2 regions of the Candidatus Clostridium stratigraminis genome follow, and region 2 is predicted to be linked to the other one. Evidence: a T-box and tRNA genes for the amino acid it is inferred to sense, from the RefSeq annotation. Region 2 holds a T-box; the other holds one or more tRNA genes.
What was found. The T-box of region 2 lies ahead of thrS (threonine--tRNA ligase). A T-box ahead of a tRNA ligase gene usually reads a tRNA of that ligase, here a tRNA-Thr.

Region 1: it has a tRNA-Thr gene. The T-box ahead of thrS (threonine--tRNA ligase) is inferred to sense a tRNA for this amino acid. The anticodon was not compared.

Annotation. Positions count from the first base shown of each region.
Region 1 is NZ_JBJHZZ010000015.1:50,491-67,204, forward strand. It holds gene ACJDUG_RS15300 (sigma-54-dependent transcriptional regulator) at 1-253, opposite strand, end outside; gene ACJDUG_RS15305 (ATP-binding protein) at 269-1,978, opposite strand; gene ACJDUG_RS15310 (cell wall-binding repeat-containing protein) at 2,127-4,034, opposite strand; gene ACJDUG_RS15315 (hypothetical protein) at 4,280-4,726, shown strand; gene ACJDUG_RS15320 (hypothetical protein) at 4,792-4,950, opposite strand; gene ACJDUG_RS15325 (DUF5050 domain-containing protein) at 5,053-6,555, opposite strand; gene ACJDUG_RS15330 (hypothetical protein) at 7,238-8,230, shown strand; gene ACJDUG_RS15335 (helix-turn-helix domain-containing protein) at 8,249-8,506, shown strand; tRNA gene ACJDUG_RS15340 (tRNA-Thr) at 8,626-8,701, opposite strand; gene hsp18 (heat shock protein Hsp18) at 9,003-9,443, shown strand; gene ACJDUG_RS15350 (replicative DNA helicase) at 9,491-10,816, opposite strand; gene lonC (Lon family ATP-dependent protease) at 10,949-12,790, opposite strand; gene rplI (50S ribosomal protein L9) at 12,893-13,336, opposite strand; gene ACJDUG_RS15365 (DHH family phosphoesterase) at 13,336-15,327, opposite strand; gene ACJDUG_RS15370 (YybS family protein) at 15,351-16,340, opposite strand; gene ACJDUG_RS15375 (MazG-like family protein) at 16,348-16,662, opposite strand.
Region 2 is NZ_JBJHZZ010000001.1:89,204-105,917, forward strand. It holds gene ACJDUG_RS00435 (hypothetical protein) at 60-461, opposite strand; gene ACJDUG_RS00440 (CAP domain-containing protein) at 717-1,556, opposite strand; gene ACJDUG_RS00445 (alanyl-tRNA editing protein) at 1,707-2,921, opposite strand; gene ACJDUG_RS00450 (D-cysteine desulfhydrase family protein) at 3,175-4,167, shown strand; gene ACJDUG_RS00455 (hypothetical protein) at 4,151-4,279, shown strand; gene ACJDUG_RS00460 (Gfo/Idh/MocA family protein) at 4,300-5,283, shown strand; gene ACJDUG_RS00465 (8-oxoguanine deaminase) at 5,407-6,768, opposite strand; gene ACJDUG_RS00470 (uracil-DNA glycosylase) at 6,959-7,633, opposite strand; gene ACJDUG_RS00475 (CD3324 family protein) at 8,351-8,623, shown strand; T-box leader at 8,750-8,979, shown strand; gene thrS (threonine--tRNA ligase) at 9,194-10,960, shown strand; gene ACJDUG_RS00485 (MFS transporter) at 11,035-12,267, opposite strand; gene ACJDUG_RS00490 (YybS family protein) at 12,472-12,972, shown strand; gene rfbB (dTDP-glucose 4,6-dehydratase) at 13,159-14,211, opposite strand; gene rfbA (glucose-1-phosphate thymidylyltransferase RfbA) at 14,212-15,105, opposite strand; gene ACJDUG_RS00505 (class I SAM-dependent methyltransferase) at 15,333-16,714, shown strand, end outside.

The DNA of each region.
Region 1 (16,714 bases), on a different contig from region 2:
CAAAGGCAGTAATCAAAATCACCTTGATAAAGGGTGCCACCTTTCCTATATTTTTTAAAAGCTCTATTCCACTCATACCTGGCATTTTTATGTCAGATATAACTATATCAATATCATAATTGTCTATTATGTAAAGAGCCTCTTCCCCATTATGTGCCATATGAGTCTCATAACCTTCTTTGACTAAAACTTTATTTAATAGCCTTGTAACATTTTCTTCATCATCTACAATTAGTATCGAATAATTTTTCATTACTGCACCGTCCTATTAATTATCCTCCGGAAGTTTTATTATAAACTTACTTCCTTTCCCTGGTATGCTTTCTACCTCAATTATTCCCCTGTGATTCTCTACTATTCTGGAACAGATGGCAAGCCCAAGTCCTATGCCTTTATCTTTGGTGGTAAAATAAGGCTCAAATATTTTTTTCACATTTTCATGAGATATTCCTTGTCCAGTATCGCTTATCTCTATTTCAACCATAGATAATATTTGATTATTAAGAGTAGATATTGTTAGTTCTCCACCTTGAGGCATTGACTGCACCCCATTGATTACTATATTTAATACGACCTGCTTCATTTGCTCAAAATCAGCATTTATAAGAGGAAGTTCTCCAAAATTAATATTAAGTTTTATATTATCAAAGGTATTATCCCTTTTAATTAAGAGGATAACTTCTTTAACAATATCATTTATATCATATTTTTCAAGTTTAAGCTCATTTGGTCTTGCAAAGGCTAAAAATCTATCAATAATATTGTTTAATCTATCCACTTCAGAGCTTATTACAGCCATGTCTGAATATAGTTCACTATCCTTATTAAGTTCAGACATAATATACTGAGCATAACCCTTTATAGATGTAAGTGGGTTTCTAATTTCATGTGCCATACCAGCTGAAAGTGCTCCAAGTGCCTCCAGACTCTTAGCTCTAGTTACGCTTTCCTCTAATTTTTCTAACATTTTATTAAAGGATTCTGCCAGGCTTCCTATTTCGTCTTTGCTTTGGATATTAATATTCTGACCCATATCACCCTCAGCAATATTTTGAGTTTCCTTTACTAAATTTTTTATTGGCATTGCTATTTTTCTTGAAAGTATAGCTACTAGTACAAAAACTATTGCCACAGATATCATAAGAACTATAATAGTATAGGTTCTAAGCCTATAGGCAACTTCATAGGCTTCACTTACTGGCTCTTCCACTACCACATACCAATTGTTTTTTTGTGTATCGTATTTATTTATACCATAAAGAGCAGAAAAATATTGAACATTATTATGAGTGGTATAAAAAGAAGCATATTTGCTATTATTAAGAGCTTTAATAACCTCCAGACTATTAAAGGGATGATTAATATAGTTACCTTTGCTGTCTACTAAGAAAGCATAGCCCTTTTCACCAAGACGAACATTGCTTATTATATCTAAAATAGCATTAAAGTTCATTCTCTCAACTACTGCTCCCTTTATCTTATCTTTGTCATCCATTATTGGAGCAGCATAATAAACCCCGTAGGATTTTGTGTCCTGAAAATATGTGAAATCTGAAACAAAGCTCTTTCCCTTTAAAACCTCTCCTAAAAAGCTTTCATAGCCATTATCAGCTTTTAAGTTTCCTGAATAAGCCAAAACCTTTCCCTCTAAATTTGTCACTAAAATATAATCATAGGCCTTATAAGCATTTCTTACACTATCTAAATAGCTATTCATAAGATCATTGCTTGCTTCTTTATTTTTAAGCAGTGGAGAATTCACCATTACCTGTATATCTCCATACCTTTCAAACATATATCTTTCAATCTTATTAGAGGTTTCCTCTGCTAAGGTTATAAATTCTTTCTCCTTAGAAAGGTTTATTGCCTCTTTTGTGCTTTTAAAGAACAAGAACCCTACTGTAACAAAGAGAACAGTAGAGAGGATAATAAAAAACATCATAATTTTAATTTGAATAGAATTTTTTCCTAAGTTCATGATAAATCCTCAAATTCATTTATTTGTTCATATTTTACCACATTTAATATATTTTAAAGAAGCTTTATAAAAATAAAGATGACTGCAAGGCAATCATCTTTACTTTATAGATTAGCTAGGTATAAACTTACGTTGTTTATCACTTATATTAATTTAATTTTGTTTTAATGCTTGTCCAATAATCTGCATTTTCAAGTCCAAGTCTCCATATAGCAATACCACCTAAATTGTTATTATTTACTATGTCCAACTTATAGGCAATGCTTGTACTATTCTCAAACCAAACACTATGGTAAATAGAAGATTTATCAGTATAATTGAAATAATTGGTATCTGAAACTGGATCCCATTTAATTTGTGCTCCATAGCTTTCTGCTAAATTATACATTGAATCTACTCCATAAGCCTTAGCAGAAGCTCCATTTGAAGGCCAATCATAGCCATAAGCAGCAAGTCCTAATAATATTTTTTCACTAGGAATATTTTTTACTGCGTAATTTACTACACTTTGTACCCAGCCTTCAGATGCAATAGGTCCTGGTGCTCCGCCCGCATAGTGCTCATCATAGGTCATAATTACAACTTCATCAGAATTATTAGCAAGTGCTGCATAATCAAAAGCCCCTGCCCAGCCATCAGTCAGGCTTTCTACTGTTTTAGCCGGTACAGCAATAGTTACCTTATAGCCTTGTGGATGAAGAACATTATAAAGCTCTCTCATAAAGGTTGTTAAATAAACTCTGTCTGAGGAATATATCCCCTCAAAATCTATATTAACTCCTTTAAAATTGTTTACACGAATTGCATTGGAAATATTATTAATTAAATTTGCTCTGTTAGCTGAATTTTCTAGAAGAGTTTTCGCAATGCTTCCATCAAAGTTATTAGCCACCATAGCATAAGTATCTATATTCTTACTATTTGCATAACTAATTTGATCTGCCGGTAAAAGTCCTGTTAAATTTCCAGTTCCATCAGTGTTATAGGTATCAGTAGCAATCTGATCTATTACATCGGAATGTGCTGCTATTGAATTATAGGAGGAGCTGTCTCCAGGATAATAATATGTTGCATAGCCTAAAACAACTTTAGAGTAAGGCTCATGCAAAAAGGTATTAACAATAGCATCAGAGACAACAGCCGTTCCCCCAAGTACCTTTAAGGCTGAAATATTATAATACTCTGACTTAATGAAACTATATGTATTATAATCAGTACCATCAGTTAAAACTAAAGGCGAAGAAGTTAATGCCGCTGCTGCAGATCCTGATATTGCGTCTGCAAAGTCATTTCCTGTACTTATATAAACCTTATTGAAGTTTATAGTATCTGAGAACTCCTTAATTACAGCCAAATTTGTTTCATACCTGTTAACTCCGGCTAATCTCTTATAAGCGCCTAACGAGGCTGCTGCACTATCACTAATTACCCCACTTCCACCTATAACATATTTTTCTCCACTGCTATTTAAGGCAAGATTTTTTATATTTGAAGGCATTGTATTAGAGTTTGATAATAGAATAGGCATTTGCTTTGCTGCAGCTATTGGCGCAATTGACAAGGCATCGGGGAAATTTTCTCCTGATGCTATAGCAATCCCATTGCTTGTACCAATTATCTGAGCTACTTTAGCACTAGTTTCATACCTATCCTGCCCCTGTATTCTTGTACTTTGAATATTCAGGCCATTGAGTACACTTTCTGCAGCTGAGGATATTACTCCAGTACCACCAACAATAAATACTTTTTTGGCACCAAGTCTTTGAATTTCGGCTACTACATTAGTAGGAATTGCAGCATTTCGAGTTAATAATATAGGTGCATCATATTTCTTAGCTAAGGGTGCAGCACATAGAGCATCTGGGAAATCTTCTCCTGTTGCAATAACTACGTAATCTGAGCTTTGCCAGGAGTCCTGTGAAACCTTTATTGCCGTCTCATATCTATCCATTCCCGAAAGTCTAATGGCAATTGGTGCAGCTAAAGCCTTATACGGAACAAGCTGTGCTGAAATACACAATGCCATAGCTGCTAATATCATTTTTCTTTTTACCATTCATGCCCTCCTATCATAACATTTAATAAGATTCATTAAATAATACCAAGGGATTATACGTATATTATCATATTTTTTAGGGATAAAATCATCATGAAATATATTCCAGCAAGGCTATTAGCCTACAAAATAAAGCCTTTAAATAAGTATGATTGAAACCTTATAATTTATTTTCTTAATAAGGTAACAATAGCTACTACTGAAAATATAATATTAATGTAGGTAATTTTTTTGGAGGGTTATTAATGTATTATAGGTTCCCAGAAGAGGATATCAATGATGAATTAGATATCAATGCAGATCTAGACCGCCGCAGAACAAGCGACCATCACCATCATATGGACTGTAATATGCCAATGCCTTATATGATGGAACCAATGTATATGTGCCCATATATGCACATGTGCCCTATGATGTACAACGCAAATCCAATGATGATGGAAAATAATCAAATGCCAATGGGCCATAAAATAAACTATGATATGGATGAATACTCAGATGATGATATGATGTCAAGACAACGTCGTCCATACCACCACATGCATCCATATTACCCATATCATCCTTATTTCCCAATGCATCCAATGCACCCTATGCACCCTATGCATCCACATCATCCAATGCACCCGATGCATCCTATGCATCCACAACATCCAATGCATCATCATATGGGAAGGGATGAAGTAGAGTAAAATAATGGCATCCACATGACTTGTTACTTATTTAACAAGTCATATGGATGCCTAATTTTATCTTCTTAACTTTTATCCTCTACTGCCTTTTCTTCCACCTTTTCTAAATAATCTGTCTGACTTACAATATTATTTTCAAATTGTTTTACTGCATCTCTTGTAAAATTCCCCAGTGTTTTTGCATTAACTTCACTTAAATCTTTAAAATCATCTTTTTTACTCAAGCTGCTTCACCGTCCAATTTTTAAGTTTTTAAGTTGCTTAGATATAATATGTGATAGAAGCTTAAATTTATTCGTAAGAAAATTATTGCACCAAACTATATTCTACATTTCTCCAATATCAAATGATTTATCTTCTAAATCATCTTTTATTTTAATTACTTCAACTCTTTCTGATGCATTTCCATAAATAAAGGCATAATTATCAATAATATTTATGCTGCTATAATAAATATCTGTAACTTTTGATTGTTTCTTTCCATCTATATCAGATTTAAATACCATTTGTGAATTGCCTATGCGTAAATTATATATCAAGGTATCTTTTCCAATATTGAAGCTTGTTACTCCATAATCAATTACTTTAATACAGTCACTACCATCCTTTTTCATTCTATAAAGCGGAGAGTTTTTATCACCTAAGTCTGTGAAATATATCCAATCTTCATATATAATTATTTTGGAGGTTCTTTTATCCGTTAATTTTGTATTGTTGCTTCCATCAGTTTTAATCTTATATATTCTGTTTTTATCAGATATATTAGAATAATATATCCAATCATCTTCAATATTTATACTTCCAGCTGGTACATTGGTTAATTTTTCAGTTTTTAAACTCATAAGATTTATCTTATTAATACCTTTATCATCATAGTAAAGCCAATTACCTTTAATTGTAAAACCATATAAAAGCCCTGTTATGATTTCTTTATATCCACTACCATCAGTGTTGATTTTACAAACTGAAAAACCACTTGAAAAGTTTAGAAAATATATCCGATTATCAACTACATTTATATCTTGAATACTACCATCAAATAACTTTTTTAATGAAGTCCCATCTTTGCGTACTTTATATAGACTATTAAAGCCTGCTGATTTATTTACAAAGTAAATCCATTCACCTTGCTCTGCAGCATAACCATCATTTTCTATATTGTTGCCGCTATTCCCCATTTCATTTACCTTTTCTCGTGTAATTACTTCAATAGCTTCCGAAAAATTGCCTTCTCCATTTTTATCTACTGCAGTTATTTTATAATTATATTTAGATGTTGACTTCAATTTAGTATCTAAATATGTGCTATCTTTTGATTCACCAACTTTTTTAAAATCTCCTTTATCCTCATCTTTCCTATAAATTATATATTTATCTATATTGTTTACAGGTCCCCATTTTATTTTAACATTATCAAAGGTATAAGATTCAATAACCAGATTAGTTGGAGAACCTGGTAATTTTTTAGTATATACTCCAATTGATGAAGATAGCTTTCCTTCTTCCCCATTAATAATTGCGGAAACCTTATACCAATATTTATAATCAGGATTCAAATTATAGTCTGTAAATTTATTCTCTTTAACAGTAGCTATCTTGCTATACTCTCCATTTTCTTGATCTAATTTATAAATATTGTATATTGTTGCTCCTTTAGATGACTTCCAAGTAATACTTATTTCTTTTGCTTTTATATTTTCGGCTTTTAATCTTGGAATAGGTGAAAAAAAATAAGTAAAAAGCCACATTATTACGCAAAATAATACAACTATAGTAAAACCAATATAATATTTCTTCTTATTGTTAAATAAAGAAAAGTAATTTTTCATATTTGATGCACTCCTAATTTATAAGCATTATATGTTCCACTCTTTTCTACTGCGTTAATCTTTTGTTTCATCAATGCTTTCCCCTTTATTCAATAAATTTTAAATAATTAATATATCCTATAGGCTTGTTTACATTTTTTACAATCGAGTATCATCTTTTATATAATCATTAATTCAAAATAAAGATAAGCCATTCTATGCCGTAATATTAGTTTTCAAAGAACATTATTCTTATTAAATTATCGGTAGACTTTATGCAATTCTTTACAATTAATCATTATCTATTATATCTCAGCTGAGTTTTACACCCGTGGGTATGTGACATATGTCGTTAACTGTCTCATTCATGCAGCATCTGCCTAGTTCCGGGATACTTAATTAAAACTATGATTATGCTTAAATTTATAAAAATGTAATATTGACAGAATAATGGAAAGGTGATACATTTAAATCATAAGTAGTAAGTAGTAAGTAATTGGCAAAAATATACTTTTAGAAATTTGTTAATTAGCCGGTAAATGTCCTAAATGGACATTTACGAGCAATTATCGAGGTCAAAGTCCTAAATGGACTTTGACGGGCAGTTTGCGAGTGGAACGAGCGGTTTAAACTGCCCAGTGCCCGAAGGGGAACGAGGGAGCTTAATTGCTCAGTGTGACCACTAAAAGGAGGAATTAATATTATGGAACTTCGTTTTTCTCAGAACTTCTCACTGGTAGCACTAAATGCACAAGACAGTCTTCATCTAACCAATGCAAAGAAAGTGGCTTTGCGCTGCATGGCTGCCGCTGCCATTTTAGAATTGTATCTGGAGCAAGGATTTACTATTGATAAGGATATGGTTACTTTCAATAGGACGGATCTGGAGAGGCCTGAAGTCACTCTGTATCAAGAAACAGTTTTAAAAGCTGTTTTAGGCAGAAAGGACAGCTTAAGTGACACTCTTCCGCATTTACTCACCGTTGTCAGTAAATTATCAAGGAAATATTTATTAAAAATTGAGAGGGCCTATACAGATTCTCTTATTGGGGATCATGCTTTAGAAGAAATTCCGAATTTGCTCGGATGTGATTTACTGTTTGACACTGCTAGTGTATCAATAAAGGAATACCGCAGTAATGAAGAATTATTTACAAAAGTAATTGAAAACCTTCGTGCTGAAACTCTGGAAGAAGGGATGATGACCGATGAGTCTATCTTCATGCTCTGGCTGATGCGGGAAAGCGGATGCTTTAATGATATCTTTTCCGATGAGGAATTGAAAAGGGTAAAAGTACGAATGAGTGAATTATTCGAAAACAGCAATTTGGCAAGAAAAGTTTTACCTGTTGCTATCCATAGTTCACTAGAAATAGGAATAAAGAAATTTCTTAGGCTGAAAAGAGCTGCTATGGGTACTCCTACGGGTACAGGTATCAATTTTACTTTCCCTGTTTTTGAGCGTTCTCAATCTGTTTTTATCGAAACTGACGCTTATTTCGAAGGTAAGGAAGCACGATTGCGTGATGTACTGACACGGCTTAGGGAAAAGGGTCATAACTATACTGTTTTACGTGAAGGGACAGTGCCACTTATAAAAATAGATAATCTCATCTATGAAGCCGTGCCATCCGCAGTTAATGGTGGTAGAATGCCAATTCACGGTGTCCGTTTAAGAATATATCCATTATACTAATGATTTGGAGGAATTTGTATGTCCCGTCAGCGTACCTTGGAAAAAATACTGGTATCAGAATATGTGTCCATCGGTGAACTAGTACGCCTAACAGGATGCCGTTACAGCACACTGAAATTCTATACTGAAGAAGGAATGCTTCCCTTTGAGCAGGAAGAGGAAAACCTGACAAGGCGATTTCCGAGAGCTAAAGCGATAGAGAAAATTAAAGAAATACAGGAACTTAAAAAAAGAGGGCTTAGTATTCCGGAAATAAAAGATATTTTGTTACGATAGATGGCAATTGCAATCGGGATGATAACCTAATTTTGACCTTAAAATTTATCAGTAGGTGTATATTAAGGTGTATTAAATAAAATTTAAGCTCTAGGATTTCCTAGAGCTATTGATTTTACTGGAGCTCCTGAAGGGAATCGAACCCACGACCTACTGATTACGAATCAGTTGCTCTACCAACTGAGCTACAGGAGCATATATAAATTTTACTACAATTAAACTTTCGAATCAAGTTTAGCAAATAATCCTATTACTCATACTGCTAATCCCCCAAAGTAATACACACACCTTCTTTACTATTTTATAAGGATTACTAAATTCCATCAATAATCATATTCTACTTTTAATTAGGTTGATTATGCTAAACTATAGATTTGAAGGATGAAATCTTGTAGATTTTCTTTAATTATCTCTAATTTATAGACTTTGACTTTCTTTGACCTTTGTAGTATTATAAAAGCATAGAAATTAAATATATTAATTGGAGGTATTTGATATGTTTGAAATGATTCCTTTCAAAAGACATATGTTGAATATAGGCGATGATGATTTTGGACAATTTTTCAGAGACTTCTTTAATACTGATTTTACTCAAGAATTAAGTAACATTTATGGAAGTTTTAAAGTTGATCTAAAAGAAACAAAAGATAATTATCTGGTGGAAGCAGATCTTCCTGGTATGGATAAAAAAGCTATTAACATTGACTATGAGAGCAACTATTTAACAGTTAGCGTAAAAAGAGATGATACAATAAAGGATGAGAAGGAAAACTATGTAAGACGTGAAAGGCATTATGGAGAGTTTATAAGAAGCTTTTACATCGATAATGTAGATGAGGATAAAATAGACGCTTCCTTTAAGGATGGTGTTTTAAAAATCACCTTACCTAAGTTAACTAACGGTAATGACAAAAAGAAAAAAATAGATATTCATTAATTTAGATGTGCAGTCTTTAAAAGGCTGCACATCTTTTATTTTTTCTATTAATGAACCACATCTAAAATTCCAAACTTACTGTATTGTCCAATCCATGCCAGCTTTACAGTGCCAGTTGGACCGTTTCTCTGCTTTGCAATAATACATTCGGCTACATTTTTGTCTTCTGTCTCCTTATTGTAGTATTCATCTCTATACAAAAACATAACTACGTCAGCATCCTGCTCTATAGAACCTGATTCTCTTAAGTCTGATAGCATTGGTCTATGGTCAGCTCTTTGCTCTGGTGCTCTTGATAGCTGTGAAAGAGCTATTACAGGGCACTGCATTTCTTTTGCTAAAGCCTTAATAGATCTAGAAATTTCAGATACTTCTTGCTGCCTGCTTTCAGAATTACTGCCAGACATAAGCTGCAAATAGTCAATAAGAATCATATCTATTCCATGTTCTATTTTCAGCCTTCTGCATTTTGATCTCATTTCCATTACTGATACACCTGCAGAATCATCTATATATATTTTAGCCGCTGCAAGTGGTCCGGAGGCTCTAGCTATGTTTTCCCAGTCCCTGTCATCTAAATCACCAGTTCTAAGTTTAAGCATATCCACATTGGCCTCTGCACAAAGAAGCTTATAGGCGAGCTGTTCTTTAGACATTTCCAAGGAGAAAATAGCTATACTCTTACCTCCTCTTAAGGCTGCATTTTGGGCTAAATTAAGCGCAAAGGTAGTTTTACCCATAGAAGGTCTTGCTGCAACAAGCACCATATCCCCCTTTTGAAAACCAGAGGTTTTAGCATCCAAGTCTGGGAAACCAGAAGAAATACCAGTAATTTCGCCCTTATTACCAAACAGCCTTTCAATTTCCAAAAAACCTTTTTCAAGTACTGTACTCATTGGCTCAAAGTCTGAATTACCTCTTTTTTCTGCAATATTAAACACCCTTTGCTCAGCTGCATCAAGTACAGCAGGTACATCATCCTGCTTACTGTAACTGTCCTCTATAATTTCAGAAGATGCTTTTATAAGCTTTCTAAGCATAGACTTTTCAGCAACAATCTTTATATAGGAACTAAAATTTACTGTAGAGACCACAGAATCACAAATCTCACTTATATATGTAATTCCACCGGCAGCCTCCAATTTTTGCATAGAGGATAAAGCCTCTGTTAGTGTTACCATATCTACTGGAGTATCCTTTTTATATAGCTCCAGTACAGTATTAAATAAAATCTTATGCGAATCTCTATAAAAATCCTCAGCTTTTAAAACTTCCACAGCCTGAGCTATGGAAGTTTTATTTAATAGCATGGAACCAATAACATTTTGTTCAGCATCTATATTGTGAGGAAGACTTCTAAGAGGAGTCTCCATAATGCTTTCCCCCTTGTATTCCTTTGTACTAGGCAACCTGTACTCACCGATTCCCATCGGCTAGGTTACCCGTAAAAGTTCATTTAGGACTTTTACCTGCGCACAACAATTATCAATTGTTGTGTCCCTTGCTTAAAAAACTATATCCATTAATTCTTCTATGGTTTCTATTGCCATTACTTCAATGTCCTTAAATCCTGAAGGAACTTCTTTTAAGTTATCCTTTGGAACAATAACAAGTTTTATGCCCTTTCTTCTGGCTCCATAAACCTTTTCAAAAATTCCACCTACTGGTTTCACATTTCCTCTTAAAGATATTTCACCAGTTATTGCTACGTCTTGTCTTACCGGTTTATTTAAAAGAGCACTTATTATACAAATTGTAATAGCTGCTCCAGCTGATGGACCATCTATATTTCCACCACCTATAATATTAACATGAATATCATAGTCCTTTATATCCTTATTTGTTAATCTTCTTATTACGGATGCCGCATTAAATACGGAATCCTTTGCCATACTGCCGGCGGTTTCATTAAAACGCACTTGACCTGTTCCTTTATCCTTAGCTTCAAATATAGCTGCTTCAATTTCTATTGTGGAGCCTATGAATCCGCTGACACCTAGTCCATAAACATGTCCAATTTCCTTATCTTTATCTGTGCTGACTTCTTCATATGGAACAAGTCTGCATGCAGAAATTGTTTCTTTAATATCTTCTAGTGTTATATTTACCTTTTCATCCTTTTTAAAGTTCTTATTGCTATATAGTACATAACCATAGACATCAGAAAGCAGATTAACAGCCTTTCTGCCTTCAATAGTAAACCTGCTAATAAATTCTGAAACTCCGCTTTCAAGCTCCATATTAAGCTTAACTGCAGCATTTTCAACTATTTCTTCAATATCCTTTGCAGACAAGGGCTCAAAATATACCTCTGTGCATCTAGAACGAAGTGCTGGATTTATTTCATGAGGCTCTCTTGTAGTTGCCCCAATTAAAACAAAATCAGCAGGTGCGCCATTATCGAATAAATATTTTATATACTTTGGAGTATTTTCATCCTCAGGATCATAATAGGAGGAAGAAAATTCTACTCTCTTATCTTCTAATACCTTTAATAGCTTGTTTTGCAAAATGTCATCAAGTTCTCCAATTTCATCAATAAATAAAACTCCTCCATGAGCTTCTGTAACAAGTCCTGGTTTAGGCTCTGGTATTCCTATCTCAGCTAAGTCTCTTTTGCTTCCCATATAAATAGGATCATGTACTGAGCCTAGTAGTGGATTTGTTATTTCTCTAGGGTCCCATCTAAGAGTTGTTCCATCTACTTCTACAAACTTTGCCTCCTTTTTAAAAGGAGTATATTTAAGCTTTTTAGCTTCTTCTAGGGCAAGCCTTGCTGCCGTTGTTTTACCCACTCCTGGAGGTCCATATAGAATTATATGCTGTGGGTATGGTGAAGCTATTTTTGATAAGAGGGCTTTTATGGCTCTTTCTTGGCCTACTATTTCACTAAAGCTTTCTGGCCTAAGCATAGTTTGTATATTTCTTGTTAATTTTTTCGAATCTAAAACTTCAAGATCAGAATATTTTTTAAGAGTCTTTGCATTCTCAGGACCCTTTTGTTTTCTAAGAATACCAAGTCTAACTTCTTCTACATACTTTTCCTGTCTCTCCATAAGTGCAGCTTCAACTTCTTTTTCAATTTCATTCTGCACATATTTTTTTGCTACTGCATCAGCTATCCACTTATTAGTATCTTTCAAAGCCTCATGAATGTTATTTGCATTAGGTATGACATCTATACCTTTACCATCACTTGCAATTTTATTTAATGCATATATCCTTTTATATATGTCTCCGCTATGAATATGCTTTTGAAGCTTATATTTAACTATTCTTGCCTTCATAGCACCTTCATCTAAAACATTTTTTATAACCTCAAATAGCACCTCAACTTGAGATTCCATGGTTATATCTTGGGACTTTAATTCTTCAAAATTTGTTTCGATTTTAAACTCTGACTTCAACGTTTTTCCCCCTCTATTAGCATTTAAGGAGAAACAATGCTATTATTGTTCTACAATTACAACCTTTATTTTTGTAGAAACCTCTGGATAAAGCTTAACTTCAACTTCGTAAGTTCCAAGCTGCCTTATAGCATCTACAACTAACTTCTTCTTATCAATGTTCAACTTATACTGCATATTTAAAGCATCAGCTACATCCTTGTTAGTTATAGACCCAAATAATCTGCCGTTTTCTCCACACTTTCCTGCTATTTTAACTTCTTTCCCTTTTAGCTCATCAGCCTGCTTTTGAGCTTCTTCAATTTCTGCCAGTTTCTTTCTTCTTTCAGTTTCCTTCTTTTGATTTAAAACGCTTAAATTAACTTCAGTAGCTTCTTCTGCAAGTTTTCTTGGAAATAAATAATTTCTTGCATATCCATCTGAAGCATTTATTACTTCACTTTTCTTACCTACACCTTTAATATCGGCCAATAAAATAACTTTCATTACTTTTCACTCTCCTCTAAGTATTTATCAATTGCTTTTTTAACACTTTCTACAGCTTCCTCTAAGGTTATATCGGACAATTTTGCACCTGCCATGGAAATGTGCCCTCCGCCCCCTAAAGTTTCCAAGATTATCTGTACATTGACATCACCCAGGGATCTACCGCTAATAAAAATCTCATTTTCTATTTTAACAAGAACAAATGAGGCTTGAATACCTGTAATATTTAGCAGTTCATCCGCTGCCTGTGCAGCAAGTACAGTATCTTCTATTTCTGGTGGACATATGGCTATAGCCATACCATCTTTTACTTTTGCAGATTTAATTATTTCCGCCTTTTTAACATAAGTATCCAAATCTTCGGCAAACATTTTCTTTATGTCTATAGTATCAGCTCCAAGACGCCTTAAAAAACCTGCGGCTTCAAAGGTTCTTACACCTGTTTTAAAATAAAAGTTCTTAGTATCGATGCAAATACCTGCAAGTAGTGCTTCTGCTTCAATAGGCTTTATTTTAGGATTATCAATCATATATTGAAGCATTTCAGTAACAAGCTCCGAAGTAGAGGAAGCATAGGTTTCAATATAGCTAAGAAGCACCCCCTCAATTGCATCTGTAAGTCTTCTATGATGATCAATTATAACTATCTTTTTAAATTCTTTAACAAGCTCATAATCCTGCACATAACCTCTATTATGAACGTCTACAATAATTAAAAGACTATCTTCATTTAAATTTTGTCTGCAGGCTTCTGAATTTATGAAGGTATTTTCATAGGCTGGATCCTCCATAATTTTATCAACAATTGATTTAGAAGCAGAGTTCTTATTATCTAATAAAATGGAGCATGGTTTATTTAAAAGTTTCACAGCACTATTAATACCTACAGCCGCACCTAAGCAATCTGTGTCAGGATTCTTGTGTCCCATTATAAACACATTGCTGCTGCCATTTATTAAATCCACAAGGGCATGAGCTATAACCCTGGCTCTTACCTTGGTCCTTTTTTCTACTTCCTTAGTTTTTCCGCCATAAAAAGATAGCTTATCATTACTTTTTACAACTACCTGATCTCCGCCTCTTCCAAGTGCAAGTTCTTTTGCAGACAATGCAAAGGTGTAATTATCCATAAGGGTACTGCCATTTCTTCCGACACCTGCACTTAGTGTCACTGCTAGTTGATTAGTTTGATTTATTTCCCTGACAATATCCAATATGTCAAATTTCTTTTCAATCTCGCTTTGTATATACCTATCCTGAGTAACAAGGATGTATTTGTTAGTATTATACTTTTTAAATATTGAATTAAGCCCTTGGCTATAATTATTTAATGTTCTTTCTATCTCTGCTATAAGAAGAGGTCTTTTATCCTCATTTGCGGTCTTTACCACATCCTCTAAATTATCTACCTCTATAAGCATAACTGAAGCCTTTTCATCAGCAATACTATTTTTTAAATTTACATATTCAGTAGTATCATAAAAATATAATATAATTATATTATCTTCATTTCCTTTACTTTCTGAAGTGTTTACAATACTTGCATGAACATTGTAATACCTATTTTTTAAGTTAATGTCCTGAAAATAAGTCTTTTTCTCGCTCAAAACCTGTTTTAAATTGATATTTCTTATAACTTCTCCTATATTTCTTCCTAAAAGGTTTTCCCCTTCCATCATAGTTACCGCATTTTGATTATACCAAACTATATTGCCTTTATCTCCAATTATCATTAGCGGAAATGGAAGTTTAAGAAGGGTGCTCTTTGAGGCAAAGTCAAGCTGAGAAGAAAAATCTTCAATAAATTTTTTCCATTCGTCTTTTCTAAGCCTTGAATGCCTAATATTAAACATAATTAAAAAACCGTACATCACCAAAGCAGATAATCCTGCCACAAGATGACCATAGGCGAATAGAACTATTATAATAAAAGCTATTATCACCAAATATACTCTATTGTTGGTATTAAAATAATTAAATTTATTATCCATGTTTAAACCGCTCTCCCTAAATTTTATTTCTTTAGGATTCTGTCTGGATTTATTTTTCTAAAGTCAAAGATCATGTCAGCTAAACCTACATATAAAAATACTGTTGCAAATAATGAGTTTGTAAACGTAGCTATTATTATTAAAACAATTATACCCTTAGTCAATTTAAATTTATTTAAAAGAAAATATGTTACAACAGATATTCCTATAACAAGGTAAACATACTGCATTATCATTAGCCCTGAAGTTAAAATAGGAGCGCCAATTGCTATCTTTTTAGCTTGTAGATATACACCTAGAGGTAAAGGTATTATAATTATGGCACCAGCTAAGCTATTAATATAAATCTCTGTAAAGTTTCTTAACTTTTTTAAGTTAATCCCTAGCCTCCTTAATACAGCCTTTGCCACAAGATAATTTATAATTGAAGATAAAAAGGCACCGATTATTATACTTGCTGCTGCAATATTAATGAATAGCTCTGGTGTAAGCAACTTAATAATTGCTTGAAACTGATCCAATTGCTGCTGTGGCATACTCATACCTTTATAAATATCTATAGTTTGTTTTAAAGCATCATTCATTGTATTGATAGATGAAACTAATAAGGAGTATAATGAAGTCTTTTCAATAAGAGCTGCGGTTATAACTATAGAAATAGCATTTGATATAGCTGTTGCAACTGTGAGTAAAAGCAATGTGACAGTAGAGTTTTTATCCTTCCTTACTCCATAACCTAAAACAAGGCCGACTAAACTAAAGGATAACACTGAAAGCAGCGCCTTCACTGGATTAAAAACCATTGCTATTATTATTGTACTTACCAAAATAGCTAAAATAGTAACTTTAAGATCATGTCGAACATAAAGTATAGCTACTGGAAGTGGAAGTATCATAGTGCCTATAAATGGTATAAAAGGCATGTAACTTGTAATTAGCATTAATACAATTATTATAGCTGATATAATTCCTGCTTCAACGATAGACTTTGTTTTATAGATGCTTTTATCCATTTAAATTCTAACCTCTTTCTTTTAAGTGAGCATATAATCTAGTTAAATCCATATCTGGTTTTTCATCCTCTTCCTCAACTATTCCTAATCTTAAATTTTTCTTCATACTTTCATCAACAGCAGTATGGGAATAACCGAGCCTATCAGCAAGTATATAAAGCATAATTATAGCTTTTGAAATGCAGTCTAAAATAGCATCCTGAGCTACGTTGCTGCCTTTTGTAAGTAATTTAAAAAACTCCCCAATAGTACATAAAAGCTGTGCCTTATATTGTTCTATCTTAGTCACATTTTTCATTATATTAAAATCCTCGTTTCTCACCATTCCACCCCCATAGCTAATTTCAATTAAAAATAAACAATTACTAATTGAG
Region 2 (16,714 bases):
TGCACTTATTATAATTGAAAAAGCGACATATTTCCTAGGAAATGTGTCGCTTTAAATTTCTACCACCCGCTGCTTCCAACAGAATTATGAACAAATGCAGCAATTTTACATACTGGTATATCTACAATTGCACCAAGTGTATTTCCATTACAATCAAATCTGTTATTTATTCCTCTATCCGTATTTCTATCCATATTTCTTTCAGTTTCGCATTCATCAAATGAGAAAACATTATTATCAGATTGATTTCTGTTATTTCTTCTGTCTACATCACAGCAGCTTCCTAGTGCGCAGCCAGGAGCTGAGCCTATTTGAATTATTAATCTAACGAAGTCTTCATTTACAGAAGCAAGAATTCCTGTAAAACCACGACCTGATTCTCCACCACTAGTAGTAAAAATTGTTACAGTTTGTCCAATATGACGAGCTAAGTTACGTGCAATATCTAATCTGCTAGGCATTTCAAATATTCCCCTTTCATATATAAAATATTAGGACCCTTGTCCTGCTATATAATATGAAGTTTACTTGAAATTGTTACAAGATTAGTATGGTAAAGGGATGTTTGGTTTTGACACTTATACATAAAGTGTGAATATGAAAATATAAAATATGTAAAATAAGCAGAAGCTCATAGTGTAAGAATAGCCACAAAGCCTTAGTGTTGTTCATCTAAATGTCAACACTTGGTTTTGTGGCTAATTTTAATTTATTGATTATTTAGGCTTACTTACGAACATTTGTGAAAACATATTTCCATAAGGGCCGCCGCTTTTTATTCCTATTCCTATATGCGTATATGCTGGATTAAGAATATTTTGTCTGTGTCCAGGTGAGTTCATAAGTGCATTTTCAGCATTTTGTACGCTTTGATTACCGGCTATATTTTCTCCAGCCTCAACATAATTAATCCCAAAAGCCTTAAGCATATCAAATGGACTGCCATACTTTGGAGAATTATGGCTGAAATAATTATTATCTATCATATCTTGAGCCTTTATTCTAGCAACATTAGTAACTTGCATATCCGCCTGCAGTGGTGCTACGTTATTTTGGGATCTAGCTTGATTTATTAAATTCAGCATCTGCTGCTCGGAAGCTGTAAGTGTACTAGAATTGTTTTGTGTTGTAGGAGTTTTAGGTGCTGTGGAAGCAGTGGCATTGCCTTGTGATGCCTGAGGTGCTCCACCAGATGTATTAGGGGCATTTTTAGCCGCATTGCCTTCTACTACTACTGGCTTAGCATCTTGATTATGCACAAAACCTATTTGATTATTAGGTTGTTTTACAGCATACCAATCTGAAACCTGACTTACTACATCTAATGTACTATTCTTAGCAGGAGTGGAAACTACAGGGGAGTTAGTAGAACATCCGCTTCTAACATTTGAATTATCTGCAGTTAATTTTACTGTTTTCACATTTCCTGTTTCATAAGCAGAAGATTCAACACCTTGGATAGGCTGTGCATTCTTCTTTTGTTGCTGCTGTGTAGTACATGAAGTACTTAAAACTAAGGATGATGCTATTAAAAAAGTAAGAAACTTTTTACCCACAAAAAATTACCTCCTTATTAAACTGATAATATTTTTTACAATATTAATATTTGTTTAAATCAAAGCTTTTATAAGTGAAAGTTTTGTGAGTAAAACCATTTCTTAAGATTTAATCCAATTTATCGCAGTAAACAGGAGTATATTTATATATTACATATTAGAAGTCAATGTATTTTTGATTTTTGAAAACGCGTAATCTATAGAAGACTCAAGATTACTTATGCTTTTTCCGCCGCCCTGTGCAGAAAAAGGACTGCCGCCGCCTTTACCATCTATTAAACTAATTGCATCTTTTAGTAAATCATTCATATAAATTTTTTTGAAATTTTTAGAACACATAAATAAAAGATTTGCAATAGCTTCGGATTTTATCCCGAATAGAACTATAACATTTTCATAAGATACAAGTTTTGAGGCAAGTAAATTTACATATTTCATATCAGAATTTGCATATATGTTTTTTATAATTTTTATATTATTAATAACATCACAGGTATTAAGTATATTTTGTACTTCAAAATCTGCAATTTGTGATTTTAAATTTTTATTTTCAGCCATTAAGCTATTTATATCATTAGATATAGTATTTACCTTAATTAAAGCTTCATCCTCATTACAGTTTAATGTCTTGCAAATTTTGTTTGAAAACTTATATCTTTTAATTGCTTCCATAATGGCTCTTTTTCCACAAATAAATTCTAAGCGCATATTCCCCTTGTATTTTTCCTTTTTAAGAATTTTAATTACTTGAATTTCAAGAGCTGATTTAGGATGAACTCCGCAGCAAGCAGTTAAATCAACATCTTCGATTTTAACAATTCTGATCTGCTCATTATCAATATTAGGAACTTTTCGAAGGGATAACTTTTTTAGTTCAGATTTTGTTGGAAATAGAAACTCAACTTTTTTATCATCAAAAATATAATTATTAGCTAAATCTTCAACTTTTTCCAAGTCCTCATCACTTAGCAGCTTATCCAAATCTATAGTACAAATATCTTTTCCTAAATGAAAACCTACTGTATTACAACCAAAGGCTTCTATAAAAGCAGCAGAAAGGACATGCTGTCCTAAATGCTGCTGCATGCCGTCAAATCTAAAGACCCAATTAATGCTGCATTTAGCTTTATGTATTTTTATAGGTCTTTTATCCGAAACATGATATATGATACCATCTTTTTCATATACATAGGAAATAATGCTATCCTCAATTCTTCCTATGTCTGAGGGCTGACCGCCTCCTCCTGGGAAAAAGGCAGTTTTGTCAAGTTCAATATGAAATTCCTTATCTTTTTCAATAATATTTATTATTTCTGCTGTAAATTCTCTTATATATTGATTTTCATAGTAAAGTTTCTGAGTCATAATAATTCTCCTTTTAATTAGTGTGGCACGGGGGCGTTACTTCTACTACGATACTTTAAAATGATCCACAAGCGATACCACCATGGCTTAATTGAATTAATAATATCATATTGATGGTAATATTATCAATGAGAGACATCCAATTGTCTATTGTATGGAAAAATAGAAGGTGATAGTATTTATATTATAGGTAAATAATATAAAGCTAGTCTATATTTATTTACATGCAAAATACTGATTGGAGGAATTAATCATGGAAATACCCGAAAAATTAAGCCTTGCTAACCTGCCCACAAAAGTTGAAAGACTGGAGAGGCTTACAAGTATTCTTGGAGGCCCAAATATATTTATAAAAAGAGATGATCAAACTGGTACAGAAGTATCAGGTAATAAAATAAGAAAGCTGGAATTTGTGGTTAAGGAAGCTATTGATAAGGGCTGTAATATGCTTATAACTTGCGGAGGAATTCAATCAAATCATGCTAGAGCAACTGCAGCTGTTGCAGCAAGATTGGGACTTAAATCGTGTTTAGTATTGAGAGGAACTGAAGAGCTATCTCAAGATGGAAACTACTTTTTAGATAAGCTTTTAGGAGCAGACATTAGATTTGTATCTCCTGAGGATTATAGAAATAGAAGATTTGAAATTATGAATAATATTAAAGAAGAACTTGAGATTAAAGGCTTTAAACCTTATATAATTCCGGAAGGAGCTTCAAATGGAATAGGCTCCTTTGGTTACTTTAAGGCAATGGAGGAAATAATTCAGCAGGAAAAAGAAATGGACATACACTTTGATATGATAGTTTCTGCTGTTGGATCAGGGGGAACTTATGCTGGACAATTTCTTGCAAATAGAATGTTAAACAATAAAACAGACATTTGCGGCGTTAATGTTTGTGACAATGAGGAATATTTTAAAAATAGGATATATGAAATAGTGCAGGAAGGCTTGGGCTATTTAGATTGTGACATTAATTTTTTAAAAGATGAAATTCACATTATTGACGGATATGTTGGAAGGGGATATGCTTTAAGCAGACCTGAGGAACTGGATTTTATATATGATTTAGCTAAGCTTGAAGGCATAATTTTGGATCCTGTTTATACAGGCAAAGCGATGTATGGGTTAACTCAGGAGATAAAGAAGGGCAGTTTTAATCACTGCAAAAATATTTTATTCATTCATACTGGCGGTTTGTTTGGATTGTTCCCACAGAAGGATTTGTTTGAATTTCAAGGGTAGTGTGGCTTGGTTATGGCAGAAGAAACCTCCACAGATCACATTACAAATTAGTGATAAAATTAGTAAAAAGGACAATGTTTTAGATAGTGAAGCTACAGCGAAACATTGGTAGGTGTGGAAATGGGTGGTAGAATGATTAACTTTGGTATAATTGGTACAAATAAAATAACTGATATATTTATAAAAGGTGCTGACTTGGTAGAGGAGTTTAAATTAAATGCTGTTTATTCAAGAGCTTTTGAAACAGCAAAGGTTTTTGCTGAAAAATATGAAGTAACAAATATATTTACTAGTTTAGAGGAAATGGCAAAAGATGAATGTATAGATGCAGTTTATATAGCAAGCCCTAATTCCTTTCATGCAGAACAGGCTATACTATTTTTAAATAAAGGGAAGCATGTTTTATGTGAGAAACCCATAGCTTCTAATGTTGCAGAATTAGAATTGATGATTGCAGCAGCTAAAGCAAATAATGTATTGCTAATGGAGGCAATGAAAACTAGCTTCTTGCCTAATTTTAAGGTTATACAAGATAGTATACATAAGCTTGGGAAAATAAGAAGATTTATGTTTAACTACTGCCAGTACTCCTCTAGGTACGATGCCCATAAAGAAGGAAAACCTGTTAATACCTTTAACCCCGCATTTTCTAATGGATCAATCATGGATATAGGTGTATATTGCATACATCCTGCAGTAAGGTTATTTGGTATGCCAATAGATATAAAAGCTACAGCTTTAAAGCTTTCATCTGGTGTAGATGGGCAGGGAACTTTAACTTTTGTGTATGAAGAAATGGATGGAGTTATTATACATTCAAAAATAGCTAACTCATATATTCCCTGCGAAATACAAGGTGAAAATGGTTCAATGATAATTGATAGAATAAACAATCCGGAAAAAGTTCAGATAAGGTATAAAAGCGGAGAGTCAGAAGAATTATCAGTGCAGCAAATAGAAGATAATATGTATTATGAAGCAAAAGAATTTATTGAGTTAATTAAAAATAGCAAAGTAGAATCGGAAATTAATTCCCACAAAATATCGCTTAATGTAATGAAACTTATAGAAGATGCCAGAAAACAAACAGAAATAGTATTTCCAGCAGATAAATAGTTATCTGTTTAAAGCAAAATAAACTGAATATAAAATGAAAAAAAATAAACCCTTGTACTAATTTATATTAGGCAAGGGCTTCTTTATTGGTATAGAATGAACATACTTATTCCGGCTGAGAGTTTACCTATTTCTTTGCATTTCAACTATGTCCTTTGCAATTTTATTAGCACTTTTATATACTTCATTTGAATTTATAGTAAGGAGCCCTCCGTCCTTTGAAACTATTTTGCCGTTAACTATGGTCATTTTAGTGAAGCTGGAATTTCCAAGGCAAACTAGTGATACTAAGGGATCGTGACAGCCAGCATACTCAATTTTATTAAGATCAAATAAGATAATATCAGCTGCTTTACCAATATCTAATCTTCCAGTATCCTGCCTTCCAAGTACATCTGCTCCGCCTCTTGTAGCCACCTTTAATATTTCATAAGCATTTAGGCCATTAACTCCATATTTTAAATGATTTAATAAATAGGCTCTTCGAACTTCCTCCCACATATTTGAGCCATCATTGCTTGCACTTCCATCTACCGCTATGCTAAGCTTTCCGCCAGCTTTAACAATATCCGTAGTTCTGCAAATGCCGCTGTTTAGCTTCATATTTGAGGAAGGACAATGTGCTATACCAGAGCCATTTAGAGCATTTATTTCCCTGTCGCTTAAGTATATACCGTGAGCAAACCATACATCAGGACCTACCCATTCAAGATCTTCCATAAGCTCAAAAGGTCTTCTTCCGTATCTTTCAAGGCAGAAATTTTCCTCATCAATGGTTTCTGCAAGATGGGTGTGCATCATAACTCCAAGCTTCCTTGCTAAATTTTTAGTTTCAACCATTAAGTCTTTGGTAACTGAGAAAGGAGAGCATGGTGCAAAGGCTACTCTGGTCATTGCATAATCATTGGGATTATGATACTTACTTACAAGCCTTTCACAATCTTCTAATATTTCACTTTCAGTTTGAACAACAGACATTGGAGGAAGCCCACCTTGGTCCCTTCCTAGGGACATGGAACCCCTTGTGGCATGAAACCTAATTCCTATTTCTGCTGCAGCCTTGATTTGGTCGTCAATTAAAGTACTTGTTTGATTACTAGGAAAAACATAATGATGATCAGAGGTAAGCGTACAGCCTGTCCTAAGAAGCTCGCCAAAGCCAACCATTGCTCCATAGTAAACAGCTTCAGGAGTAATGTTCTTCCAAAACTCATAAAGTCCAATAAGCCAAGGGAAAAGAGGCTGTTCTTGAACTTCTTTTATGCCTCTAAATAAGGTCTGATATAAATGATGATGTGTGTTTACAAAACCGGGAAGTGCAATAAGACCTGTACAATCAATAACCTCACAATCATCAGGTACTGATAAGCCCTTACCAATAGCTGTGATTTTTGAGTCTTTGATGAGAATACTGCATTCTTCAAGTATTTCTTCTTTTTCATTAAAGGTATAAATGCAGTTAATGTTTTTTAATAGCGTGTTCATCTTTGTTACCCCCTAAAAATATATTATTGAGTATTTATAGTGGTTAACTCGACACTTCATACAGAGAAATGAAAAATTCAAATTATTAAGAAATGTATGCATTAATATTATATCAATTAAAGAGTGGTTTTTCTATACTATTTAAATAACTAAAGGGAAGTTCTTATGGCTGAATCAACCCCCTGTACTTTTATATATTTTCTATCTGCCAATCTATAGGTTTCTTTCCTATTGAAGTAAGAAACTTATTAGCCTTAGAAAATGGCTTGCTTCCAAAGAAGCCTCTGTGAGCTGATAGTGGACTTGGATGAACAGATTTTATAATATAATGCCTTGGATTATTTATTATATTTAGTTTAGATTGAGCATTACTTCCCCATAATATGAAAACAATAGGGTCTTCTCGATCATTTAATAAACTGATTATTTTATCAGTAAAATACTCCCAGCCCATGTTATGGTGGGAATTTGCCTGGCCCTCCCTAACTGTTAATGCAGTATTAAGAAGCATAACTCCTTGATCAGACCACTTCTTTAAGTAGCCGTTATTAGGTATAAAACAGCCTAAGTCACTATTAAGCTCCTTATAGATATTCATAAGAGAAGGAGGGGCAGGAACACCTGGTTTTACTGAAAAGCTTAAACCATGAGCCTGATTTGCGCCGTGGTAAGGGTCTTGTCCCAATATTACCACCTTTACATCCTTATAATTTGTATAATGCAGAGCGTTAAAAATATCATACATATTAGGATATATAGTTTTTGTCCTATATTCATTTATTAAAAACTGTCTAAGGTTTAAATAGTACTCTTTTTTAAATTCATTTTCTAATAAGTTGTTCCAATCATTTATTAATACTTGCATTTTTATCACCCAAATAGATTATACCATAAAAAAACACTTAAATTGTTAATGGAAAAAACAACTATAATCAATCTTTACCTTGAGATTAAAAGGATATTTATGGGATAATAAACTTGACCGGTCAATATGGTAGAAAAGGGGATGATAAGTTTGATCATATTTAAGAGGTGGCTTAAAGCCTAGAACAATAGGGTAGGCGTAACAATTAATAATTGTTACGTGCATAATAAGGAATACGAGGGGAGGGCAAAGCCTCCTCTTTAAATAAAGAAACAATTGAGGTGATATTTATGGTTGACATGGACTATGAATTTCTATATTATATAATTACAGGTAAAATATACAAGAAACAAATTCAGGTGAAGGGAGGGGTTAGTAATGATGTTAAGAAAAGAGGTTTACGATTATTAACTAAATATTGGAGAAAATAATAACCATCATCTGAGTTTTCATAGATAAATAGTTATATGAAAGTAGCAGGAGGATGTCCTGTTTTTTTTATTGTATTTTTTAAAGTATAAAATCCCGCAGATGGTTAGTTTCTGCGGGATTTTTATATATTTTTTTAAATTAATAATAAATATACAGATCTAAACTATTAATAATTGTTTAGATTTAATAATGAATACAAGGAGGCGTAGTAATGATAATGATTAATCAAGTATTAAGTGAAGTCGTTAACAGAGCAGTAGTAGAGGTAAATAGGAGGGCAAAAAATTGCAATATAAAAATGGAAAGGAAATATTACCATCGGAGTTATTGAGGGAACTTCAAAAGTATATACAGGGAGAATTTATTTATATACCAACCTTGGAAGCTAAAAGAAAGGGTTGGGGTGAAAATAATGGTACTAGAGAAATTATTAATAAAAGAAACCTTGAAATTTATAAACTTTATAAAAACGGATATACCATTGACTTATTAATGGTTACTTTTAATTTATCTGAAGATAGCATTAGGAAGATAATATGTAGAATCAATAAAGGATAATAAACGGGACGTCTAAACAATGTGGTGCTTATGCATTAGCGTATAAACGTCTCTTCAGCTAATAATTATTTGAAAATTATAAAAAGAGATTGACATTTTAAATTTACAGTCATATAATAACCATAAAGAAAGACAATGATGAGGAAAAGTAAATAAATTACTATTTTACAGAGAAAGAAGTTCATCGGCTGAAAGACTTCTAAAAATAAGTGTTGTTGAAAACCACCTCTGAGTTGATTGCTGAAGTCCTTATAGACATAAGCATATCCGCAGCCAGCGTTAATGGTATTAAGTGACAGTGATAGTGTTTTTAATTGCTGTAATTTGGGTGGAATCGCGATAAACTCGTCCTAAGTATGGGAGGAGTTTTTTTATTACATTTAAATTATAGCAAGGATTTGTTTACTATACCTGTAATTTGGGTGGAACCGCGAGAATACTCGTCCCATGTTTATGCATGAGACGAGTTTTTTATTTAAAAAAACACATCCATATATGGGATAAGCTGCAAGGCTACAGTAGTAACACTATAGATATTAATATTCTTATAAATAAAAGGAGGTAAAAATTATGTTAAAGGTAATTTTAAAAGATGGAAGTGTAATTAATGCAAATAAAGATGAAGGAAGAAGGGCACTAAGACATACAGCTTCACATATATTAGCTCAAGCAGTAAAAAGATTATACCCAGAAGCTAAGCTTGCTATTGGACCTGCAATAGATACTGGATTCTACTATGATTTTGATATAGATAAGCCTTTTACTCAGGAAATGCTGGAAAAAATAGAAGAAGAAATGAAGAAGATAATTAAAGATGACTTGAAACTAGAAAGATCCGTTATGTCAAGAAAAGAAGCGCTAAAGCTTATGAAAGATAAAGATGAAGCTTATAAGGTTGAGCTTATTAATGACTTACCAGAAGAGGAAGAGCTGTCCTTCTTTAGACAGGGTGATTTTATAGATTTATGTGCAGGCCCTCATGTACTCTCCACTGGGAAGGTTAAAGCTATAAAGCTTTTATCTGTTGCTGGTGCCTACTGGAGAGGCAGTGAGAAGAATAAAATGCTTCAAAGAATATATGGAACTGCCTTCTCCAAAAAGAGTGAGTTAGATGAATATTTAAATATGCTTGAAGAAGCTAAAAAGAGAGATCACAGAAAGCTTGGCAAGGAGCTTAAGCTGTTTGCACTTATGGAGGAAGGCCCAGGATTTCCGTTCTTCCTTCCAAAGGGTATGATTTTGAAAAATATTCTAATAGATTATTGGAGGGAGCTTCACAAAAGAGCTAACTATGTAGAAATTGAAACTCCAATAATTTTAAATAGACAGCTTTGGGAAACTTCCGGACATTGGGATCATTACAAAGAAAACATGTACACTGTTAACATTGATGAAGAAGAATATGCAATAAAACCGATGAATTGCCCTGGTGGAATGCTGGTTTATAAATCAGAAACACACTCCTACAGAGACCTTCCAATAAGAGCCGGGGAATTAGGAAGAGTTCACAGACATGAGCTTTCAGGAGCACTTCATGGACTTATGAGAGTAAGGGCCTTTACCCAGGATGATGCTCACATATTTATGATTCCGGAGCAGATTAAAGACGAAATTAAAGGAGTAGTAAAGCTTATTGATGAGGTCTATAGAAGATTTGGTTTTAAGTATAACGTAGAGCTTTCAACAAGGCCGGAAAATTCTATGGGAACTAATGAAGAATGGAATATGGCAGAAAGTGCTCTTAAGGGTGCCTTAGAAGACATAGGAATGCCTTTTAAAATAAACCCAGGGGATGGAGCCTTCTATGGACCAAAGATAGATTTCCACCTTCAAGATAGTATAGGAAGGACTTGGCAGTGTGGAACAATACAGCTTGACTTCCAGCTTCCCCAACGTTTTGATTTAAATTATATTGGCAGTGATGGAGAAAAGCACAGACCCATAGTGATCCATAGAGTCATATTTGGAAGCATTGAGCGCTTCATAGGAATATTAATAGAACATTTTGCAGGAAAATTCCCAACTTGGCTAGCTCCAGTGCAAGTTAAGGTGCTACCAATTTCTGATAAGTATAACTCTTATGCAGAAAGTGTATTGAAGATACTAAGAGATAAGGGAATTAGGGTTGAAATTGATGATAGAGCTGAAAAGATTGGCTTTAAAATAAGAGAAACTAGGAATGAAAGAGTTCCTTACATGATTATTTTAGGAGAAAAGGAACAGGCAGAAGGAACTATTACAGTAAGAAAAAGAGATGCTGGTGAGCAAAGCAGTGTTGTGCTTTATGAGTTTATTTCAGACATTAGAGAAGAAATAGATAATAAGCTGCTTAAATAATTATAATCAAATGGCATCCAGATAAGTTATTACTTATTTACAAGTAATAACTTATCTGGATGCCATTAACTTACCTATTCTTCTAATGCAAAGTTTCTTTCCTTAGCGGGCTCCTTCAATTTGATACAAATTATAACTGTTACAAGCATTAAAAGTATTAGTACATTCATTGGAAGGGTCATGGAATCTGTTTTAGTGGATTTAAGGGCATCCATACCAAATATAAAAATTATACCTGAAATTTGACCCATCATCATAAGTATACCGCTTGAGGTTCCTTCAGGAGCTGGATAGGCAATTTCAGCTCCATATTGAAAACCTAAGGGTGCACAGCTGAGCATAAAGAAACCAAGGCTAAAGGCAGAAATAAGAACAACAGGATAGCTTGTTGCATAGGTTATGCCTATAAGACCAGGAATAGAGCCTGTAATAGCTAATATAATAAAACCTACTCTATTATGAAGCTTATCAGAAAGCAGTGGAATTATAGCTGATCCGATAACTCCGCTTAAAACCATGCTTCCACCTATAATTCCTGCCTGAATTGATGTAAAACCGCGAGGTTTAAGTATATTTTCAATCCAAGTTGAAAGGCCGTTAAATACTCCAAGACCTATAAAAAATATAATCATTAGGAATATAAATTCTTTGTTTGTAAGCATTTGCTTTAACCCTTGAAAAACCAAGGATCTTTCCTCTTCCTCTGGTTTGCATTGAGGCGTCGGAGGATTTTCCCTTGCAAAGCCTATAAAAAGTACAGCTGAAATTAAAGATATTATTCCATAATAAAGCAGCATTCTTGGAATATTGCTGCCTATAATTAGGTAGGGTGTTAGAACAAGGCCTGCAATTAAACCTAGGTAACCAGCAAGCCAAGCTAATCCTGATGCTGTACCCCTTTCTTCAATAGGAAACCATCTAGCAGCAACTTTAGTAACTGCATTTTCTATAAATGGTTGTCCAATTGCAATGCCTATTTGAAATATTAATACAAAGGTATAATTTGAAGGAAAAAGTCCCCTGAGAAGGCCAAATACACCTGTTAAAATTGAACCTATTCCAACAGATATATGAAAGCCATAGGTATCTATAAGCCAAGAAGCAGGTATAGAAGCAAATATGTATACAATCATAAATACCATAGAAAGAATTCCTATGCTAAGCTCAGAAACCTTAAAATAAGCAGCTGCATCAGTAGTGATGGCAGCAAAGGTTATCCATAATAGCTGCTGCACAGCCATCATGAGCATGAACATAAAAAGAACTACCCATCTGTATTTGTAGGTTACAAGCTCTTTATTTTCCATTATAAAGCCTCCTAAAAATTAAATAATTGCATATATAAATATTATCACCTGTTTACAAGCCGTGCAATTATAAGTAAGTACATATTCTTTTTTAATAGCATATCTTGTTTAATATCATATACTATAAAGAACAGTACTCAACTTAAAAGCGTTTATAAACTGCATTTCTGCTGCAGCCAATAATTAAGAAGAAGGAGGGAAACCATGAGTAATACAAAAACTGTTGTAGTTGGCGCATTATTCGCAGTTTTAGCAGCTTTGTTTCAAGTAATTCCTGTTTTTCTTTCAGAGTTATTTGTTATTTTAACTATCCTTAGTGCAGTTCCAATTTATATTGTTTCTAGGTTAAATCCTCAAGTTGGACTATTATCTTATTTCACAGCTAGTTTACTTATTATGCTTATAAGTACCCATGAAGGAATATTCTTCTTATGTACTAATGGAATTATAGGAATATCACTTGGAGCATGCAGCTACTATACAAAGAAGAAGACAATTATTTGGCTTATAAGTTCTGTAGTCCTAACCATTACCTTAAGTTTTATGAATTACATCATAGGCATATCTATTTTTGGTATAAATATTCCTGGTGGAATAATTATTCAATTAGCCATATTATTTATATTTTCAGTAGTCTATAACATTTTTTATTATAGCTTTTCAAACTTTATTTTTAAATTGATTAAAAAGCTTAAAATCTATTGAAGAAGGTTCTTTGAATTTGGGAAATCCAAAATATATTAAGCTGGTTTTCATTAATTCTCTTATTTCTACCATAATAAAACAGCTTCCTATGATATTTTTATTTCAACATAGAAAGCTGTTTTTACAGACTCTTTTTAGTTTAGGGTTTTATTAGCCCTAATTTAATTAAAGTTTATGAGGTTACTACTATTTTTCATACATATTATTGTAATAATTTTCGTACTCACCAGTGGTAATGTTATTGATCCAATCTTTATTATTTAAATACCATTCAATTGTGTTTTGTATTCCTAATTCAAAGGGAGTTTCAGGATACCAACCTAATTCATCTTTTATCTTTGTTGGATCTATTCCGTATCTTTTATCATGACCTTTTCTGTCTTCAACATAAGTTATTAGTTTTTCTGTTATTTCTTTGTCCACTTTTTTGCTCAAGTAATTTATAATAGTTCTAACTATTTGTAAATTAGTTCTTTCGTTGTGTCCACCAACATTATAAACTTCACCTACTGTACCACTATTTATAACAATATCTATTGCGCTGCAGTGATCTTCTACATATAGCCAATCCCTTATATTCATTCCGTTGCCGTATATTGGTAAGCATTTATGGTTTAAGCAATTGTTTATTAGTAAAGGTATTAATTTTTCTGGGAATTGGTATGGTCCATAATTGTTTGAACATCTAGTTATATTTACAGGCATTTTATAGGTGTCAAAATAAGCTTTCACCATTAAATCTGCAGCTGCTTTGCTAGAAGAATATGGGCTATGCGGATCTAGTGGTGTATTTTCAAGAAAGTACCCGCTTTCACCAAGTGATCCATATACTTCATCCGTAGATACTTGTACAAACTTTTTACCTTGTTTAAAGACACCTTGTACTTCCCATGCATTCTTAGCTGCATTTAAGAGATTTACTGTTCCTAAAATATTTGTCCTAGCAAAGATCTCAGGTTCTTTTATACTTCTATCTACATGTGATTCTGCTGCAAAGTTTACTACATAGTCAATGTCATTTTCTGAAAATAAATTTTCTATTAACGCTTTATCACATATATCTCCTTGAATAAACATATAGCTTGGACTATTTTCAACATCTATTAAATTTTCTAAATTTCCTGCATAGGTTAGTTTATCTATATTTATAATTTTTATATCCGAATATTTATTTAACAAGTAATGAACAAAGTTAGAACCTATAAATCCAGCCCCGCCTGTTACTAAATAGGTTTTCATTTATAACTGCTCCTTTTTACATATTAAATCATTTTCTGCAATCTGCAATAAATACTTACCATATTCTGTTTTTATATAAGGCTCTGCTAATTTTAAAAGCTGCTCCTTATTTATAAAACCTTTCTTATAAGCTACCGCTTCAATACAGGCTATATATAAACCTTGTCTTGATTGAATTGTTTCTACAAAATTAGCTGCATCTAAAAGACTTTTGTGAGTTCCTGTATCAAGCCATGCAAATCCACTTCCTAAAAGCTCTACGCTTAAGTTTCCTCTTCTTAAATATTCATCATTTACAGCAGTTATCTCTAGTTCACCTCTTGCAGAGGGCTTAATATTTTTAGCTATATCAACTACGTTATTATCATAGAAATACAGCCCTGGAACAGCATAATTTGATTTTGGCTTTTCTGGCTTTTCTTCAATTGATACTACATTGTTATATTCATCAAATTCAACAATACCAAACTCAGTTGGATTGTCTACATGGTATCCAAAAATAATTGCGCCCTCTTCTTTATTTACTACTCTCTTTAGTATCTCTGGGAAATCATAACCATAGAAGAAGTTGTCTCCTAAAATTAAGGCTACTTTATCCTTAGCTATAAACTCTTCTCCAATAATAAAAGCGTCTGCAAGTCCTCTTGGATATTCCTGTATGGCATACTGTAATTTTAGACCTATATCACTTCTATCGCCAAGTAATTCTTTAAAAGTACCTATATCTCTAGGTGTTGAAATAATTAATATTTCATTTATACCTGCAAGCATTAGCACGGATAATGGATAGTATATCATTGGTTTATCATATACAGGGAGTATTTGCTTTGATATAACTTTTGTTACTGGATATAGTCTTGTTCCGGACCCACCAGCTAAAATAATACCTTTCATTTTTACCTCCTTATAAATTTTTGATTTTGCCTAATAATCAATGACTTTGATATACATATCAGCTCTAAATTTTGTCAATTTAAGATATTCAAATAGGACAAGCTTTGTGCCCTAGCATTAAATAAAGCTAGTAGAATTTTTAATTAAATCAACATATTATAAAGCGACAATAAAGGTTAACAAGTAGAATTAAGAAAATAAAAGAAAACAGGAGAGAGTGAAGGAATATGAAATGGGAATATAGTTTGTTTAACAGAGTCAAAGATATTCATAGCCGATTTTTATTTAATGGAATTGTAGAGGATGACTCATTAGCAATATGTTATATTATGTCATACTTGGCATATTACTTTAAACTAAAAAATTACGTTGAGATTGGAGTGCATAATGGTAGGATTCTTTTTTCTGTAGCTCAGACAATAAAGGATACTCAAGGAAAAGCTTATGGCATTGACCCCTATACCATTGATAAGGTGGAAGAACACCACACGGATAAAAAATTAAATAAAAAGGAAAATAAAATTTTTAAGACCATAGATTTTGAAGCCATTTATGCTAAGGTTTTAAGGGATACTGAGGCATTAGAACTTTCTAAGGTTGTTAAAATTATAAGAAAAACTTCAAAAAAAGCTGCTGAATACTTCAAAAGTAATGAAATAGATATGCTTCATATTGACGGTAACCATGATTACCAAAGTGTTCAGTCAGATTATAATATTTATTCGCCACTAATAAGAGAGGGTGGAATTATTGTATTTAATTGCATAAACTTGGATTCTGTAAAACGCTGTTATGATCAATATAAAAATAAATATAAAATATTACTGGAAACAAATAATTTCGGCATTCTGATGAAAAATCATAAAAATGTAAAAGGTGAAGCTGATATACCCCGAAAATTAGAGAATCTATATTTTAGATTGCTTGAGACAGAGAATAGAACAAAAGAGGATAAAATTACAGTAAATGTAGGGGTATTGGCATATAACCATGAAAATTATATAGCTCAATGCCTCAATTCAATAATAAAACAAAAAGGTGATTTCAACTTAAACATTATTATAAGTGAAGATAAATCCCATGATGGAACTGCAAAGATTGTTGAAGACTATATTAAAAATGTGAAAGCTAACAAAAACGTAACTTTTGAATTTTTTAAAGGTAAAGAAAATTTAGGAATGGTAGAAAATTTAAGAAGATTGTTAAAAGCTTGTAGAAAAAGCATGTATACTGCGTTAATGGATGGTGATGATTATTGGGATGATGAGAACAAATTACAAACTCATATAGAATTTATGGAAAGTCACCCCCAGTGTTCTATTTCATTTGATGATATAATATTTTTTGATGAAGTAGAAAATAAATATAACTTCTATAATATACAGCAGCAAATTAAAGGTGACATCTTTAATACAACGGATATAACAAGTGTAAATTTTATTGGTAATATCTCCTGTTGTTTTTATTATAGTAAGTATTTTGACCAAATTCCTAATGAATTTTATAAAATGTTTGTTGGAGATTGGATGTTAAATATTCAATTTTCAATGTTTGGAGAAATAGGACATGTCAAAGAAGCAATGACCATATACAGAAAGCATGTACAGGG